DNA from 2 places in the Caulobacter sp. X genome. Region 2 is predicted to be linked to the other one. Evidence: riboswitches for the same ligand, from Rfam matches in the RefSeq annotation. Region 2 holds a riboswitch; the other holds the start of a gene.
What was found. A riboswitch is a leader RNA that binds a small molecule or an ion and turns the genes downstream of it on or off. The one in region 2 is predicted to bind cobalamin.
Positions count from the first base shown of each region.

Region 1: it holds a riboswitch for cobalamin, as region 2 does, so the genes downstream of both, cobO (cob(I)yrinic acid a,c-diamide adenosyltransferase) here and CSW60_RS01330 (TonB-dependent siderophore receptor) in region 2, are expected to answer to the same signal.

Region 1 is NZ_PEGF01000002.1:1,681,469-1,689,663, forward strand. Features, by position in the region: gene CSW60_RS20380 (glycoside hydrolase family 15 protein) at 1-297, opposite strand, end outside; gene CSW60_RS20385 (murein L,D-transpeptidase) at 517-2,016, shown strand; gene CSW60_RS20390 (DUF882 domain-containing protein) at 2,092-2,730, shown strand; gene CSW60_RS20395 (hypothetical protein) at 2,746-3,084, shown strand; gene CSW60_RS20400 (GFA family protein) at 3,181-3,579, shown strand; gene CSW60_RS23540 (hypothetical protein) at 3,584-3,745, opposite strand; gene CSW60_RS20405 (substrate-binding domain-containing protein) at 3,822-4,862, opposite strand; cobalamin riboswitch at 5,028-5,217, shown strand; gene cobO (cob(I)yrinic acid a,c-diamide adenosyltransferase) at 5,247-5,885, shown strand; gene CSW60_RS20415 (DUF1636 domain-containing protein) at 5,882-6,286, shown strand; gene CSW60_RS20420 (DUF2799 domain-containing protein) at 6,288-6,941, opposite strand; gene CSW60_RS20425 (transglycosylase domain-containing protein) at 7,013-8,195, opposite strand, start outside.
Region 2 is NZ_PEGF01000001.1:300,024-308,218, forward strand. Features, by position in the region: gene CSW60_RS01295 (D-amino-acid transaminase) at 1-499, shown strand, start outside; gene hfq (RNA chaperone Hfq) at 656-904, shown strand; gene hflX (GTPase HflX) at 910-2,250, shown strand; gene mazG (nucleoside triphosphate pyrophosphohydrolase) at 2,247-3,074, opposite strand; gene CSW60_RS01315 (MFS transporter) at 3,040-4,431, opposite strand; partial or broken gene CSW60_RS23775 (hypothetical protein) at 4,773-4,892, opposite strand; gene cobU (bifunctional adenosylcobinamide kinase/adenosylcobinamide-phosphate guanylyltransferase) at 5,203-5,721, opposite strand; cobalamin riboswitch at 5,758-5,948, shown strand; gene CSW60_RS01330 (TonB-dependent siderophore receptor) at 6,089-8,038, shown strand; gene CSW60_RS01335 (aminotransferase class I/II-fold pyridoxal phosphate-dependent enzyme) at 8,048-8,195, shown strand, end outside.

The DNA.
Region 1 (8,195 bases), on a different contig from region 2:
GCGCGGGGCGAAGTCGATGATCTCGAGCCGCGCGCCGTCCAGGTCGGCGATCTCGGTGCGCAGGATCGGCGTGTTGCGGATGTAGCCCTGGCGGACCTCGGCGCGGCGGTCGACCTGCACGTCCCACAGGCCCTTGGCGTCCTGGCCGTCGGGATCGGCGTCGTCGAGCAGGGCGCTGAACACCGGATCGGAGTCCACGCGCGGCGCGCAGGCCCAGACGAAGCGGCCGGCGGTGTCGATCAGCGCGCTGACCGCGCAATTGCCGATCGGGAAGAGGTCGAGCGTCTTCTTGTCCAAGGTCTTGTTCCTAGCGCCCCCTCGGGCCGCCCCCAGGGGTCCCCGTTCGCCGGTTGAAACCAACAGTGTGGCTTGCGGGTTCCTGTCTTCGAGAAATCCGTCGCGACGGCGCGGCGGAAGGGTGGGGCGAGGGTCTGTCGCGTTGACGGCGAAGGTCCAGGCGACCATCTGAACTTCAAGACGCGGCGCGGCCGCGCGAAGGCGACGGACAGAGTGACGGTGAAGCGAGTCTTGAGATCCTGCGGCGTCCTGGCGGCGGCGCTGAGCGTGTTGCCCGTCTCGCCGGTCTTGGCCCAATCCCAGAGCCCGCCCGTCGCCGCCGGTCGCCAGGTGCAGGCGGTTCCGGTGGTTCCCGCCAAGCCGGCGGTCGACCTGACGACCCTCTCCTTGAGCGCCGCCCAGGCCGACGCCTTGGCCCAGGCTCTGCGCGGCGCGGACGCCCACGGCTTGCCGCCGGAGACGTTCGCGCCGGACGCGGCGATGGCGCTGCTGGCCGGCCAGGACCCGGCCGCCCGCGCCAAGGGCCAGGCGCAGCTGATCGACCTGACCCTGGCCTATGCCCGCGCCGTCCATGTGGGCCGCCTGCCGACCAGCGCCTTCATGGCCGAGTGGGGGCTGCGGCCGGACGCTTACGACCCCGCGCCGGACTTCGCAGCCGCCGTTCAGCAGGATCGGATCGCCGCGTGGCTGGCCAGCCTGCCGCCGCCGTATACGGGCTATCAGACGCTGATGACGGGCCTTGCGACCTATCGCGGTCTCGCGGCCAAGGGCGGTTGGAGCGTGGTGCCGTCAGGCCCCAGCCTGACCGAAGGCATGACCGATCCGCGCGTGAAGGTCCTGCGGGCGCGTCTATCCGTCGAGGACGCCACGGTCGCCCGGACCGGAAGCGACCTCTATGATCCCGCCTTGGTCCAGGCCGTGCAACGCGCTCAAAAGCGTTTCGGCCTCGATCCCGACGGCGTGGTCGGACCGGGCACGCTGCGCGCCTTGAATGTGCCCATCGCGCGCCGCATCGACCAGATCGAGGCCAATATGGAGCGCTGGCGCTGGCTGCCCCAGACCCTGCCGGCCGATCGCATCCAGGTGAACGTCGCCGCCGCGGTCATGTCGGTGTTCCAGCAGGACGTCCCGACCCTGACCATGCGCGCCGTCACCGGCCGCCCGGGCGACGAGACGCCGATGCTGTCGTCGCTGATTCACAGCATCGTCCTGAACCCGCCCTGGAACGTGCCGCAGTCGATCGCCGCCAAGGAGATCTGGCCCAAGGAAAAGGCCAGCCCCGGCTATCTGGCGCGCAACGACTTCATCGTCATCCCGACGGGCGACGGCGGCTCGCGCCTGCAGCAGAAGGCCGGCCCCAAGGCGGCGCTGGGGCAGGTGAAGTTCGACTTCGACAACCCCTACGGCGTCTATCTGCACGACACGCCCAGCCGCTCGAAGTTCGACAGCTTCAGCCGCCTGGCCAGCCACGGCTGCGTGCGCCTGCAAAAGCCGATCGAGCTGGTGAAGCTCCTGATGGCCGGCGACCCGGTCTGGACGCCGGAAAAGATCGACGCGACCCTAGCCTCGGGCGAGACGGTGCGGGCCAAGTTGCCCCAGCAGATGGCGGTCTTCCTGCTGTACTGGACGGCCTATGTGACGCCGGACGGGCAGGTGAATTTCCGCGACGATCCGTATGGCTGGGACAAGGAGCTGGTGCAGCGTATCGCCGCACTCTGACCCGGCTCAGCTTGCATTCTTAACGTTCTTGCGGTGTCCTGCCCCCACTTCAGTGTCGGGTAAGGGCGTAAACGCATGCATCGACGTAAGCTGCTCCAGTGGGGGCTGGGCGCTTTCGGGGCCGGACTTCTGCCGCTCGCGGCCGCGCGCGCCGACGACGACATCATCGGCGCGATCCTTCAGGGGAAACATCCGACCGCGGCTCCGGTTCCCGCCGAGCCGGTTCTGCCGCCCACGCCGGCGGCCGCGCCGGCGCCCATCGAGACGCGTTGGGTCCATCTGCATAACGTGCACACTGGCGAGAAGCTGGAAGCGGTCTACTGGGAGAACGGCGAGTACGTCCCCGACGCGGTCCAGGCCCTGAACAAGGTGCTTCGCGACTATCGCAACGACCAGGTCCACCCGATGGACCCCGGCCTCTATGACATTCTGGGCAAGATCCAGGCCCGCACCGAGGCCAAGTCGCCCTTCCAGGTGATCTCCGGCTATCGCTCGCCGGCGACCAACAAGATGCTGTCCAACCGCAGCGGCGAAGTCGCCAAACACAGCCTCCACATGGAGGGCAAGGCGATGGACATCTATCTGGAGGACGTCGCCCTCGAACACGTAAGAGCCGCCGCCCTGGATCTCGGCATGGGCGGCGTGGGTTATTATCCGCAGAGCCGGTTCGTCCACGTGGACGTGGGCCGGGTGCGCCAATGGAAGGGCGCGTGATCGAAGCGAGGTAGGATGAGCGAGCGTCGCGGCGGCCGGTTCGGCTGGATCTTTGTCGGCTTCGTCCTCGGCGTCCTAACCACCTTCGTGGCGATCTTCTTCCTGAACCTGGCCGACGATAGCGGCGTCGAAGACTACATGGAGCCGCGCGCCACCGCCGCCGAGCAGGCGGCCGACGCGGCCATGCGCGGGGCTCCAGCCTCGGAAGCGCAGTCGTCTCCCACGGCGCCGCCTATGGCCGCTCCCACGCCGGAAGCGCCCCCGGCCGCCGCGCCGCCGCCCGCTCAGCTGGATCCCCAGGTCGCCGAAGACGCCGCCGCCGCCGGCATGACGTCCCGCGCCAAGCCGAAGTGAGCCGCGACAACCCGTCTCACGATTCATCCACAGCCTGCTGACACCGCGCTGGCGGCAGGAGGGGCGCAGTTTCCTTGGGCTATCAAGGAGATGCGCTTGACCATCAAGGGAAGCTGCGTGTGCGGGGGCGTGCGGTTCGAGTTGTTCGAGCCGCCCGCGATGATGGGGACGTGCCATTGCTCCCGCTGCCGAAAGGCTGGGTCCAGCACCTATGCCTATGTTCGGGCGGAGGCTTTCCATTGGCTGGCGGGTCGAAATCTGCTGATCCGCTATCAGCCGAAACCGCCGATGCGGTTCAATCGCGTCTTCTGTCGTCGCTGCGGCACGTCGATCGGCGACCCCTATGCGGGCCGCATCTTGGCGATCTCGGCCAACTGCCTGGACGACGACATCGAGGCGCGGGTGAAGTTTCATGAATACGCGCCGGACAAGCCCTCCTGGTACGAGATCTGCGACGACGCTCGTCCGTATGGGCGCGAAACCGGCGGAGGATAGGTGATCAGGCCGCTTCGTCTTCGGGCGGGACGAAACGCGTCATGATCGCGCGCCGCGAGAATTGCATCAGCGTAGCGATGTAGTCTTCCAGCGCCTCGATGCGTTCGGCCTGGCGGACCACCAGAGCCTCAAGATCGCGCAGCCTCTCTTCGACCTTGTCGGTCATGACCGTCTCCGTTCCAGCCGCCGTCATGGAGCGCCGGCTGGAACGGAAGGTCAAGCGTGCGCCTGCACGCTTTCGGTTATTCCTTCGGCGCGGGCATGGCGGGCAGGGCGCCGGCCTTGCTCTTCATCGCCGCGTGTTGCGCCGGGGGCAGCGGGATCAGACCGCGGCCCTGCAGGTAGCCGCCGCGACCAGTGGCGGCGTCCGACACAAACTCGGTGACGAACTCCTTCAGGCCCGGCGTGACGCCGACCTGCGACTTCTTCACGTAGATGAACAGCGAGCGCGACAGCGGATACTGGCCGCTGGCGATCGTGGCCGGGGTCGGCTTCACGCCGTTGACCGCCGCGCCCTTGATGCGCGAGGCGTTCTCTTCCAGGAACGAGAAGCCGAACACGCCCAGGGCGTTCGGGGTCTTCTCGATCGTGCCGACGATGGCGTTGTCGTTCTCGCCGGCGTCCACCCAGCCGCCGTCGGTGCGCATCGGCGAGACAGTGGCCTTGAACTTCTTCTCGTCCTCGCCCTTCATCTTGGCCAGGGTCGGCAGCTTGGCCGCGCCGCCTTCCATGGCCAGCTCGACGAAGGCGTCACGGGTGCCCGAGGTCGGCGGCGGCCCGTAGACCAGGATGCGCGCCTTGGGCAGGCCAGGACCGACTTCGTTCCAGTTCTTGTAGGGCTGCTTGACCAGCTGGCCGCCGCGCAGGGTCTGGTCGGCCAGGCCCAGATACAGCTGCTCGAGCTTGAAGTTGAAGTCCGGGCCTTGCTTGTCGGTCGCCACGACGATGCCGTCGAAGCCGATCTTGATCTCGACGATGTCCTTCACGCCGGCCTTCTGGCAGGCCTGGAACTCGGACTTCTTCATCGGGCGCGAGGCGTTGGCGATGTCGGGGAACTTCTCGCCCGTACCGCCGCAGAACATCTTGATGCCGCCGCCGGTGCCCAGGCTCTCGACCTTGGGCGACTTCTTGCCGGTCTTCTTCGAGAAGTTCTCGGCCACGCGGGTGGAGAAGGGGAACACCGTCGAGGAGCCGGCGGCCCAGACATAGTCGCGGGCCGCGTGGGCCTGATCGGCGACGGCGAGCAGGGCGATGGTCGCGACCGCGCCAAGAAGCTTGTTCATGTCGTCAAATCCTGTGTCGTCCGGGGGAAGTTGGGGGGAACATGCCGGATCGATGAGCGGGCTTTTGTCACAGTTCGGCGACAGTTTTGCGACAGCGTCCGTGTGCGGACGAAGCTTGACCTTGGCGCGGGGCGCCATCCCCGCTTGACCCGTCCACCCGCCGCGCCTACGCCGGTTCTCGAAGGCATGGAGGCCGCAAGGCCTCCGGGAACGCGGTGACCAATCCGCGGCTGCCCCCGCAACTGTGATCGTCCGTCGATCGTCGCGGCCTCACGCCACTGGAGCTTCGGTTCTGGGAAGGCGCCGCGACGGGAGGGCGTAAGCCAGGAGACCGGCCTTCGTCACATCAACGCGGCCGGCGGGGTGTCCGGCGAAGGACGGACGATGAGCGAAGAAACGCACCACGAGGCGGCCCAAGAGGCTGAAAAGAACGCGCGCCATAACGCCAGGATGAAGGCGATCCAGGCGGCTCGCGCCAAGATGATGGCCGAGAAGAACATCGAGAAGGGCCTGCTGATCGTCCACACGGGGGCGGGCAAGGGCAAGACGACGGCGGCGCTGGGCATGGCCATCCGCGCCATCGGCCACGGCCACCGGGTCAGCATCATCCAGTTCATCAAGGGCGCGATGACAACCGGCGAGAAGGTGGTATTCGACGCGTTTCCCGACCAGGTCGAGTTCCGGCCGATGGGCGAGGGCTTCACCTGGGACACTCAGGATCGCGCCCGCGACATCGCCGTGGCCCGCGCGGCCTGGGAGGTGATCAAGGCGCGCATCCTCGATCCCGACGACTGGGACATGGTCATCGCCGACGAGCTGAACATCATCCTGCGCTACGACTATCTGCCGCTGGCCGAGGTGCTGGAGGTCGTGGCCGCGCGGCCCGAGGGCAAGCACGTGGTGATCACCGGCCGCAACGCGCCCGACGAACTGATCGAGGTCGCCGACCTCGTCACCGAGATGGCCCAGGTCAAGCACCCGTTCCGCGCCGGCGTGAAGGCCCAGGCGGGGATCGAGTTTTGAGTGTCCTGCGCGAGGCCGACGACGGTCCGGCGGTGGTGGTCTGCGACACCTGCCGCTTCTCGGCGGAGGAGCGCGACGGTCCGGACGGCGTGCGGGGCGGCGCGCTGCTGGCGGCGGCGTTGCGCGAGGCGGCCGACGGGACGGGCGTGGCGGTCCAGACCATGCCGTGCCTGTTCAACTGCGGCCAGCACTGCTCGGTCCACCTGCGCGCGCCGGGCAAGATCGGCTACGTCCTGGGCCGCTTCGAGCCGACCGCGCAGGCGGCGCGGGCGATCCTGGACTACGCCCTGGCCTATGCCGCGAGCGAGGAGGGCGTCGTGCCCTACCGCCAGTGGCCCGAGGGCGTGAAGGGCCACTTCATCGTCCGCGTGCCGCCGGCCGGCAAGCTGGTGGCGGACTAGGTCACCACCCGCCGTAGTGCGGCGCGAAGCGGGCCCTCAGGTCGTCGACCTCGCGCTCGGCGTCGCGGATCGCGTCCGCCGCCCGGCGGCCGTCCTCGATCGCCTCGCGGCGCTCGCGGCGCAGGCGATGCAGACGGTCGCGCAGCTCGCGGATCTGCTCGTCGGTCAGCTTGGGATTGCGCAGCTCGTCCTCGACGCCGTCGGCTTCTCGCGCGCGCCGGTCGGCCCGGGCGTCGGCGCTGCTGAGGTCGGAGCGGGCGCTGGAAAGGCGGCTCTCGGCGGCGTGGACCCGCTCGCCGTCCGCATAGCCGCCCAGGAACTCCGGCTCGACGGGCGGCGGGCAAACCCCGGCGTAGGAATGGCCTTGGCGTCCAACGCGGAAGCCGTTCATTTCGGTGCAGTAGCGCATCAGGCCCTGGTCGCGGCCCTGGATGTAGAGGCTCATGTCGGGGGCGACGCCGGTCTTCTCGCAGGCCTTGGCGTGGTCTTCGATCCGGCTCATCGACCGACCGTCGGCGCCGTCGATATAGCCGATGGCCCGCCAGTCGCCTTGCAGGCACTGCTCCTTGCTGAGCGTGGCGCAGGCGGCGACCGTCAGGCCGGCGAGGACGACGAAGGCTCCGATGACCACGGACCGCTTACCAGGAACACGCATTTCAACCTCCCCAGGGCTTGGCCCTCGGGAGCAGTTGGAGCTTGGCCGTGTGAACCTGACCTGAACGAGGCTTAAGGGCGCGGCTCGGCGGGCGGCGGGGCCTGCGGGACGCCGCTGTTCGGCGCGGCGGGCGTCGCCGGTTCGGCGGGGACGGTCAGCGGGGCGACGGGCAGGCCGTCGGGACCGATCTCGCCTTCCAGCGGCAGGCCCAGGTCCTCCAGCGGATCCTCGGCGGGACGCAGGGCGACGTCGCGGCCCAGGGCCGACAGCATGAAGGCCTTCCAGATCTTGGCCGGCTCGCCGCCGCCGACGACGCCGTTCATTGGGCTGTTGTCGTCATTGCCGACCCAGACCCCGACCACCAGGTCGTCGACGTACCCGACGAACAGGGCGTCGTGATAGTTCTGGGTGGTGCCGGTCTTGCCATAGGCGCCGTCGATGGCGGCCTCCAGGCCCGTGCCGCGATGGGTGGCCGAGCGCAGCAGGTCGCGCATGCCGGCCAGCACCTTGGGATCATAGGCCGTGGTCTTGGGCTTGCTGAAGGTCTCCAGCGCGTGCGGGACGATCGGATATTCGCCCGCCGCCACCGAGGCGTAGGCCGCCGTCAGCCGCGTCAGGCTCATCGAGCCGGTGCCCAGGGCCATGGTCAGGTCGTTGGGTATCTTCTCGGTTATGCCAAGATCGCGGGCGACCTTGATCACCTTGGCCGGGCCCAGGTCGTGGGCCAGGCGCACGGCGGCCACGTTCGACGAGGCGGCGAAGGCGCTGATCAGCGGGATCTCGCGGTCGCGATACTTGCCCTCGTGGTTCTTGGGCATGTAGCCGCTGACCTGCACCGGGGTGTCGAGGATCGGGCTGGTGGTCGTCATGCCTTCGCGCAGGGCGGCCAGATAGACGAACAGCTTGAACGACGAGCCGGGCTGGCGCTCGCCGTCGGCGCGGTTGAACTGGCTTTGCTTGTAGTCGCGGCCGCCGACCATGGCGACGACGCGGCCGTCCTTGCGCATGGCCACCAGGGCGCCCTGGGTGATGTTCAGGACCTTGCCGTCACGCTCGATGAAGTCGTTGAGGATCTTCTCGGCCTTTTCCTGGAGCTTGGGGTCCAGGGTCGTGCGGACGATGGTCTCGCCATAGCGGGGACCGATGCTGGCGCGGGCCTGGGGCAGGGCCCAGTCGGCGAAATAGGAACCGGTCGGCACCTTGTCCTCGACCTCGATCGGGGAGACGTCGCCGACCGCGTCGGCCTGTTCCTGG
Region 2 (8,195 bases):
CGCCGCGACCAACGCCAAGGCCGAAAAGGGCGGTTCGGTGATCTCGGTGCCGGAGAACCGCTGGGCGCGCTGCGACATCAAGTCTATCGGTCTCCTGCCGAACGCCCTGGCCAAGCAGGCGGCTCGCGAGCGCGGCGCCGTCGAGGCATGGTTCGTCGACGACACGGGCCTGGTGACCGAGGGGGCGTCTTCCAACGCCTGGATCGTGGATGCGGAAGGGATGCTCCGCACCCGCGACACCAACGCCAACATCCTGCGCGGCGTCACGCGCTCGACCCTGCTGGAGGTGATCCGAGAAGCCGGCCTACCGATCAGCGAGAAACCCTTCACGATCGCCGAGGCGCAGGCCGCCAAGGAGGCCTTCATCACCGGCGCGGGTTCGCTGGTGACGCCGGTGGTTCAAGTCGACGGAGTCAAGCTTGGGGACGGAAAGCCTGGCCCAGTGGCGATGAAGCTCCGGGGCGCCTATATAGCGCGAGCACGTGAGAAAGCCGTCTGAAGCCTGAGCAATTTTAGCCAGGAGCGTCGGTTCGCCGCGTGACCTTGCGGAAATTTTCGCTGCGGCCTTGTCGCTTTCAGCGAAAAATCATCTAGCATGGACCTGTTTGTGTGGGGGGCGTGTGGCCCTCCGTGAACAATGAGAGGGGAACCCCCGATGTCTGCCGAGAAGAAGCAAAACCTCCAGGACACGTTCCTGAACAGCGTGCGCAAGTCGAAGACGCCGCTCACCATTTTCCTCGTCAACGGCGTGAAGTTGCAGGGCGTGGTCAGCTGGTTCGACAATTTCTGCGTCCTGCTGCGTCGCGATGGCCAGTCGCAACTGGTCTACAAGCACGCCATTTCCACCATCATGCCGGCGCAGCCCGTCCAGCTCTATGAGCCCAGCGCCGACTCCGACGACTGAGACGCTTGTCAAAATCCACATCCCGGTCGATTGACCACGCCGCGCCGATCCTGAAGGCGCTCGTCATCCATCCGGCGCGGCAATTGCGCGGTCAGGCGGCCTCTGAAGCCCGGGATCCCAATTCCCGGCTGGAGGAGGCTGTCGGCCTCGCGGTCGCGCTCGACCTCGAGGTCGTGGAGGCGCTGATCGCGCCCCTGCGCGCCGTCACGCCCGCGACCCTGTTCGGCAAGGGCAAGGTCGAGGAGTTCGCGTCGATCTGCGAAGTCGAGCACATCGATGTCGCGGTGTTCGACGATCAGCTGACGCCCATCCAGCAGCGCAATCTCGAGAAGGCGCTGGAGGTGAAGGTCGTCGACCGAACGGGCCTGATCCTCGAGATCTTCGCCCGGCGGGCCCGCACCCGCGAGGGCCGCCTGCAGGTCGAACTCGCCCGGCTCGAGTACGAGCGCTCGCGCCTCGTCCGCACCTGGACCCACCTGGAGCGCCAGCGCGGCGGCACCGGCTCGACCGGCGGTCCCGGCGAAACCCAGATCGAAATCGACCGGCGACTGATCGCGGGCACGATCATCAAGCTCAAGAAGGAGCTTGAGGAGGTGCGGCGCACGCGGACCCTGCATCGCAGCGCCCGCAAGAAGGTCCCGTACCCGACCGTCGCCCTGGTCGGCTACACGAACGCCGGCAAGTCCACGCTGTTCAACCGCCTGACCGAGGCCGAGGTGCTGGCCAAGGACATGCTGTTCGCGACGCTGGATCCGACCCTGCGCACGGTCAAGCTGCCCGACGGACGGCCGGCGATCATGTCCGACACCGTCGGCTTCATCTCCGATCTGCCGCACGAGCTGGTCGAGGCTTTCCGCGCCACGCTGGAGGAGGTGCAGGAGGCCGACGTCGTCCTGCACGTCCGCGACGTCGCCAATCCCGACAGCGAGGCCCAGGCCCGCGACGTCGAGACGGTGCTGTCCGAGCTGGGCGTCACCCTCGACAGCGGCAAGACCGTGGTCGAGGTCTGGAACAAGATCGACCTGTTGTCCGAGGACGATCGCGAGATCATCGAGGGCCAGGCGCGCCGCGTCGGCGCATCGCCGGTGTCGGCGGTCACGGGCGAGGGCTGCGAGGCCCTGCTGCGCCGGGTCGGCGGGCTGATCGACGACTCCCCGCCCGTTGAAGTTCGCCTCGGACCGCAGGATGGCCAGGCCCTGGCCTGGATCTATCGCAACGGCCGCGTGCTGGGCCGCTACGACGGCGAGGGCGGCGAGGTCACCCTGGTCGCGCGCCTCGACGGTCAGGCGCTCGGCCGGTTCGAGCGCCAGTTCCCCGACGCCCGAGTCGAGCCGGCCGCCAGCTAGCCCTTCGCCTTCTCGGCGGCCTTGGCGTCGTTCCACAGCGCGTCCATCTCGGCGAGGTCCGACTGGTCTGGCGTCTTGCCGCGCTGGGCCAATTCAGCCTCGATGAACGCGAAGCGGCGCGTGAACTTGGCGTTGGTGGCGCGCAGGGCGTCCTCCGGATCGACGTCCAGTTTTCGCGCCAGGTTGGCGCAGACAAACAGGATATCGCCCAACTCCTCGCGCGCCTTGGCCATGTCGCCGGCCTCGATCTCGACCGCGATTTCCTCGGTCTCTTCGCGGAGTTTCTTCAGCACCTCGGTCGCCGAGGGCCAGTCGAAGCCCACGCGGGCGGCGCGCTTGGTCAGCTTGACGGCGCGGGTGAGGGCGGGGAGCCCCGTGGGCACGTCGTCGAGTACGCCGTGCTTGGCCTTGGCTTGGCGCTCCTGGGCCTTCAGGGCCTCCCAGCCCTCGACCTGGGCCGAGAGGTTTTCGTAGGCATGGTCGCCGAACACGTGCGGATGGCGGCGGATCATCTTGTCCGAGATCGCCGTCGCGACGTCGTCGATGTCGAACGCCCCTTGCTCCTGGGCCATCCGCGAGTGGAACACCACCTGCAGCAGCAGGTCGCCCAACTCCTCTTTCAGGTCCGAGAGATCGCCGCGCTCGATGGCGTCGGCGACCTCGTAGGCCTCCTCGACCGTATAGGGTGCGATCGTCGCGAAGGTCTGCTCCAAGTCCCACGGGCAGCCGCCGTTCGGGTCGCGAAGCCTGGCCATGATCTCGACCAGGCGGGCGATCGGGCTTTGGTCTTCACTCGGCGGGGGCGACGAAGGCGTCAGGGGCATGGGGATCCGGCTCGGCTACGGGCTTGGACGAGGCCTCGGCCGCATCCCGCGCCGCGAGCTGGCGCTGAATCTCGGCGAGACGGTTCGCATCCAGCGGATAGCGCATGATCACCGCCGCGACCATCAGTCCTAGCGCCGCCGGAGCGAAGGCGTAGAGCCCGACCAGCGCCGCATCGCCCGCCGCGGTCGGCGTCTTCGGATCGAAGCCCATCGCGCCCAGGATGATGAAGACGCCGACAGCCAGGGCGTAGCCCAGCTTCACCGTGCCGGTGACGATCGCATAGAGCAGGCCGGTCTTGTCCACGCCGGTCAGCAGGCGCTCTTCGTCGCCGATATCGGCCATCATGGACCGCACCAGCAGTTGCGCGGCGGAGTAGGGCAGGCCGGCCAGGATCAGGATGATCATGCCCAGTACGACTTCTCCGGACGGCATGAAGGCGGTCGCCAGTTGCACGAACGCGTAAACGACCGACGCCACCGCCAGCGCGCGGTGCTTGCCGATGCGCTTGGCCAGCATCGGCCAGATCGGCGCGCCGGCCAGGGCGGCGATGAAATAGATCAGCAGCAGGACACCCGACTGGGTCTTGTCGAAGCCCTTGATCCGCTCGAAGAAGAACAGGAACAGCGTGCCGGCGATGCCGGGCGCCAAGCCCATCAGCAGATCGGCGATCAGCAGGCGTCGCACCGAGGGACGGGTCAGCAGGTCAAGATACTGCTTGAGGCCTGTCTTGCCGCGCCTGGGCGGCGCGATGGGTTCGCCCACCGTCGTCACCGCGAGCAGGACCGCCAGAGGCGCCAGCAGGACGATGAACCAGCCCATGGCGGCGATGCTGTCCAGATGGTCGCCCTTGAATACGCCAGTGACGATCGGCGGCAGGCACAGCACCAGGATCATGCCCACGACATTGGCGGCCTGCCACCAGGCGAAGATGCGAGAGCGCTGCTGGTAGTCGCTGGACAGGACGGCGCCCCAGGCGGTCTGCGACAGCACGACCATCGAATAGCCGACATAGACGACCGACAGCCAGAACCAGAGGTAAACGGCTCCAACGCCAGGCTTGGCCATGAACAGCGCATACGCGCCGATCGCGATCACCGGAGCGCCGGCGGCGAGCCACGGTCGGAAGCGACCGAAGCGCGACCGCGTGTTGTCCATCAGCCCGCCCAGCACCGGATCCAGAAGCATGTCGAGCAGCTTCACGATCAGGAAGGCCGCGCCCACCGTGGTCAGGGAAAGGCCGAGCGACGTGACGTAGTATTCCGGCAGGTAGACGACCAGGGGCAGGCCCATCGCCGCGATCGGGACGGCCGGCACGGCGAACCTGGCCAGCGTCCATGACGATTCACGCTCCGTCATCGCCTTACTCCTCCCGCGCCGTTGCTCGCGCTTCGTACCCGACCTGAGACGGTCATTTCAAACAAGTGTGCGAGCATTGTTCGTCAAGCGCTAGCCCGTTCTATCATCCGACTCGTGGCGCCGCGCTTCACGCGGTCGCCCGCTGAAGGGATGGAAAGGGACGCGGAGCGCCGGACATCCGTCCGGAAGAATTGAATAAATACCGTTTCGACGAAGCCCGACGCTCCGCGCGACCGTTATCCGCCAGCGTCCCGTCGGGTGGCCCTGTTCAGGCCTTACCGGGACCCGGGCTTGTGAGTTTCCTCAAAGCCCAGCGGTCGAAGAGGACGGGCTTCCAGCCAGACACGCCCTTTTGCCTTCAACCACGCCGACGGCGGGCGGGTGAGCCCAGCAAGCTCAGCCCCGGACCGTCCGAGTATCCCCCTCGAACCTGTCCCCGCTCGATCGCCCCCCGCCGCCACGATGGTCGCTGGCCATGCGCCCTTTCCTCGCGACGAGGTGGGTAGAGGATACGGCAGGTTTCGAGGGGGAGGATAAGATCGCGCGAACGCTCGTTCCTTCCATCACCCTCTCCCCGGGGAGAGGGTGGGGCCCAAGCGAAGCTTGGGAGGGTGAGGGCCTAAGCCCTCACCGTTAAAAACGCAGGTAACACAGAGGCTTGCGCGGACTCATCACTGGCTCCGCCATCCCCTCACCCTCCCACGCCTGCGGCGCGGGCCCCGCCCTCTCCCGACGGGAGAGGGTTCTCTCCGCTCGTCCTCCGACGAGCGTTCACCCCTGCGGCTTCATCCGCAGCGGCAGCCCCGCCGCCACGAAATAGACCTCGTCCACGGTCGCGGCCAGACGCTGGTTCAGGCGGCCGGCCTCGTCGCGGAAGCGGCGGCCCAGCGGCGTCTCGGGCACGATGCCGAGACCAACCTCGTTGCTGACCAGCCAGAGGCGGGCGGGGCAGGCGGCGACCGCCGCGACCAGTTCCGCGCACGCCGCCTCGACATCGCGCTCGGCGAGCATCTGGTTCGATAGCCACAGGGTCAGGCAGTCGATGACAGCGATCGCGTCTGCGGGGAGGGCGGCGATGGCGGCGGCGAGCTCAAGCGGCGCTTCGATGGTGGTCCATGATTCGCCGCGATCGGCTTGGTGGCGCGCGATGCGCTCGGCCATCTCGTCGTCGAAGGCCTGTCCCGTGGCGATCATCACCGTTCGACCTCCGCCGGCCGCGGTTTCCGCCGCCTTCTGGGCGAAGCCGCTCTTTCCCGAGCGCGCGCCGCCAAGCACCAGGGTCACGGTCATGAAAGCTCCACATTGACGGTGTGCGGCGCAGCATATAGGCCTTGCGACGCGTCAGGCTCCTCGAAAGAGGATTAAAAGGGAACGAGGTTCAAGGCCTCGGCTGCCCCCGCAACTGTTAGCGGCGAGTTCTAGCGCCATACGCCACTGGGGTCCTCGGGTCCTGGGAAGGCGGCGCCAAGAGCATTGACCCGCGAGCCAGGAGACCTGCCCGGCGCGGTCGTTCATCGCTCGGCCGGGGTGCGCCGAACGAACGGGATCTCCCGAGAAACGACAGTCAATGGACCGCGCGACGGTCCGAGTTCGCGCGTGGTCCGCCTCGTGCGAGCCGGGCTGGCGCGTGGGTCGTTCAGTAGGGGAAGAAAGAACCATGATCCGAGCTTTTCTGAGCTCCACCGCGCTTGCCACCACCCTGATCGCCGGCGTCGCCATGGCCGATGACCAGAAGGCCCCCGAGGCCGACGTCGCCGGCGCGACCGGCGCCAACGGCGTCGCCCAGGTTGTCGTCACCGCCACCCGCACCGCCCAGCCGATCGAGAAGGTCGGCGCGTCGGTGACCGTGCTGACCCAGCCGGCCATCGAGGCCAGCCAGGCGATCTCGGTCGTCGAGCTGCTGGCCCAGACGCCGGGCGTCAGCTTCACCCGCAACGGCGGGCCGGGCACTTCGACCACGCTCAACATCCGCGGCGCCGAAGGCCAGCACACCGTCGTCCTGATCGACGGCGTCAAGCTGAACGACCCGTCCTCGACGCAAGGCGGCTTCAACAGCGGCAACCTGCTGGTCGGCGACATCTCGCGCATCGAGATCTTGCGCGGCGCCCAGTCGACCCTGTGGGGCAGCCAGGCCATCGGCGGCGTGGTCAATATCGTGACCGCCGAACCGACCACGCCGTTCTCCAGCTCGATCGACGCCGAGGCCGGCGCGCGCAAGACCGGCTATCTGCGGGCCGGCGTCGGCGGCGCCAGCGACAAGATCACCTGGCGCGTCGCGGGCGGCTACTACACCACCGACGGCTTCTCGGCCTACAAGCTGGGCAAGGAGAAGGACGGCTACCAGAACGCCGGCCTGTCGGGCCGCCTGCGCGTGGCGCTGGCCGAAAACGTCTCGGCCGAGGTCCGTTCGGTCTATTCGAAGGGCAAGAACGATTTCGACGGCTTCAACGTCGATGATCCCGAATTCGGCCGCACCGAGGAACTGGTGATCTATACCGGCCTGAACTTCGGCCTGCTGGACGGCCGCTGGAACAACCGGGTCGGCTACGCCTACACCGACACCGACCGCGAGAACTACAATCCGGCCCGCCCGACCGTGCCGCTGACCTTCGATGCGGCCGGCAAGAACAAGCGCTGGGAGTACCAGGGCGTGTTCGCGGTGACCGACCTCGTGACCGCCACCTTCGGCGCCGAGACCGAGAAGGCTCGGATGCGCACCCGCTCGCCGTCGACCAGCAAGCCGAACCCGGCCTTCGCCACCGGCAAGGTCGGCGTCGACAGCCTCTATGGCCAACTGCAGGCCGAGGTCGTTCCGGGCCTGACCCTGACCGCCGGCGTGCGCTACGAGGACCACGACACCTATGGCAGCCACACCCTGGGCCAGGCCTCGGCCGCCTGGGCCTTGAACGAGGGGAACACGGTCCTGCGCGCCAGCTTCGGCCAGGGATTCCGGGCTCCGGGCCTCTACGAGCTGTTCAGTGAGTACGGCAACCTGAACCTCTCGCCCGAGAAGTTCGACAGCTGGGACGCCGGCGTCGAGCAGCGCTTCCTGGGCGGCAAGGCCCGGGCCGTCGCCACCTGGTTCCACCGCGAGGCCGATAACGAAATCCGCTACTTCTCATGCTCAAGCGCGGCGCAACCGATGTGCGCGCCGGGCGGCGTGTTCCGCTATGGCTATTACAACAACGTCCTGAAGACCAAGACGCAAGGTCTTGAACTGATTGGTGAATATAAGCCGATTGAGGGCCTGGTCCTATCGGGCAACTACACCTATACCGACGCCGAAACCGACTCCGGCTCGGCCAAGGGCAAGCAGCTGACCCGCCGTCCGAAGAACATGGGCAACCTGTCGGCCACCTATGTCTGGCCGGTGAAGCTGTCGACCACTGTCGCCGTGCGCTACGTGGGCAAGACCTACAACAACGACCTCAACACCCAGGTGGTGAAGGACTACACGCTGGTCGACCTGCGCGCGTCCTATCCGCTGAAGTCGGGCCTGGAGGTCTTCGCCCGCGTCGAGAACGCGTTCGACAAGGACTATCAGACCATCCTGAACTACGGGACGCCCGGTCGCGGCGCCTTCGTGGGCCTGCGGGCGCGCTTCTAGGGCGCGGACATGGCGTCGATCCCCCACCTCGGCGCCTTCCGACATGGCGGCCGTCTCCGCGAGGCGATGGCCGCCTATCCGGACGTGCGCGAGCCCTGGCTCGATCTTTCGACCGGGATCAATCCCGAGCCCTGGCCAGGCGCGCGCGCGCCTGACC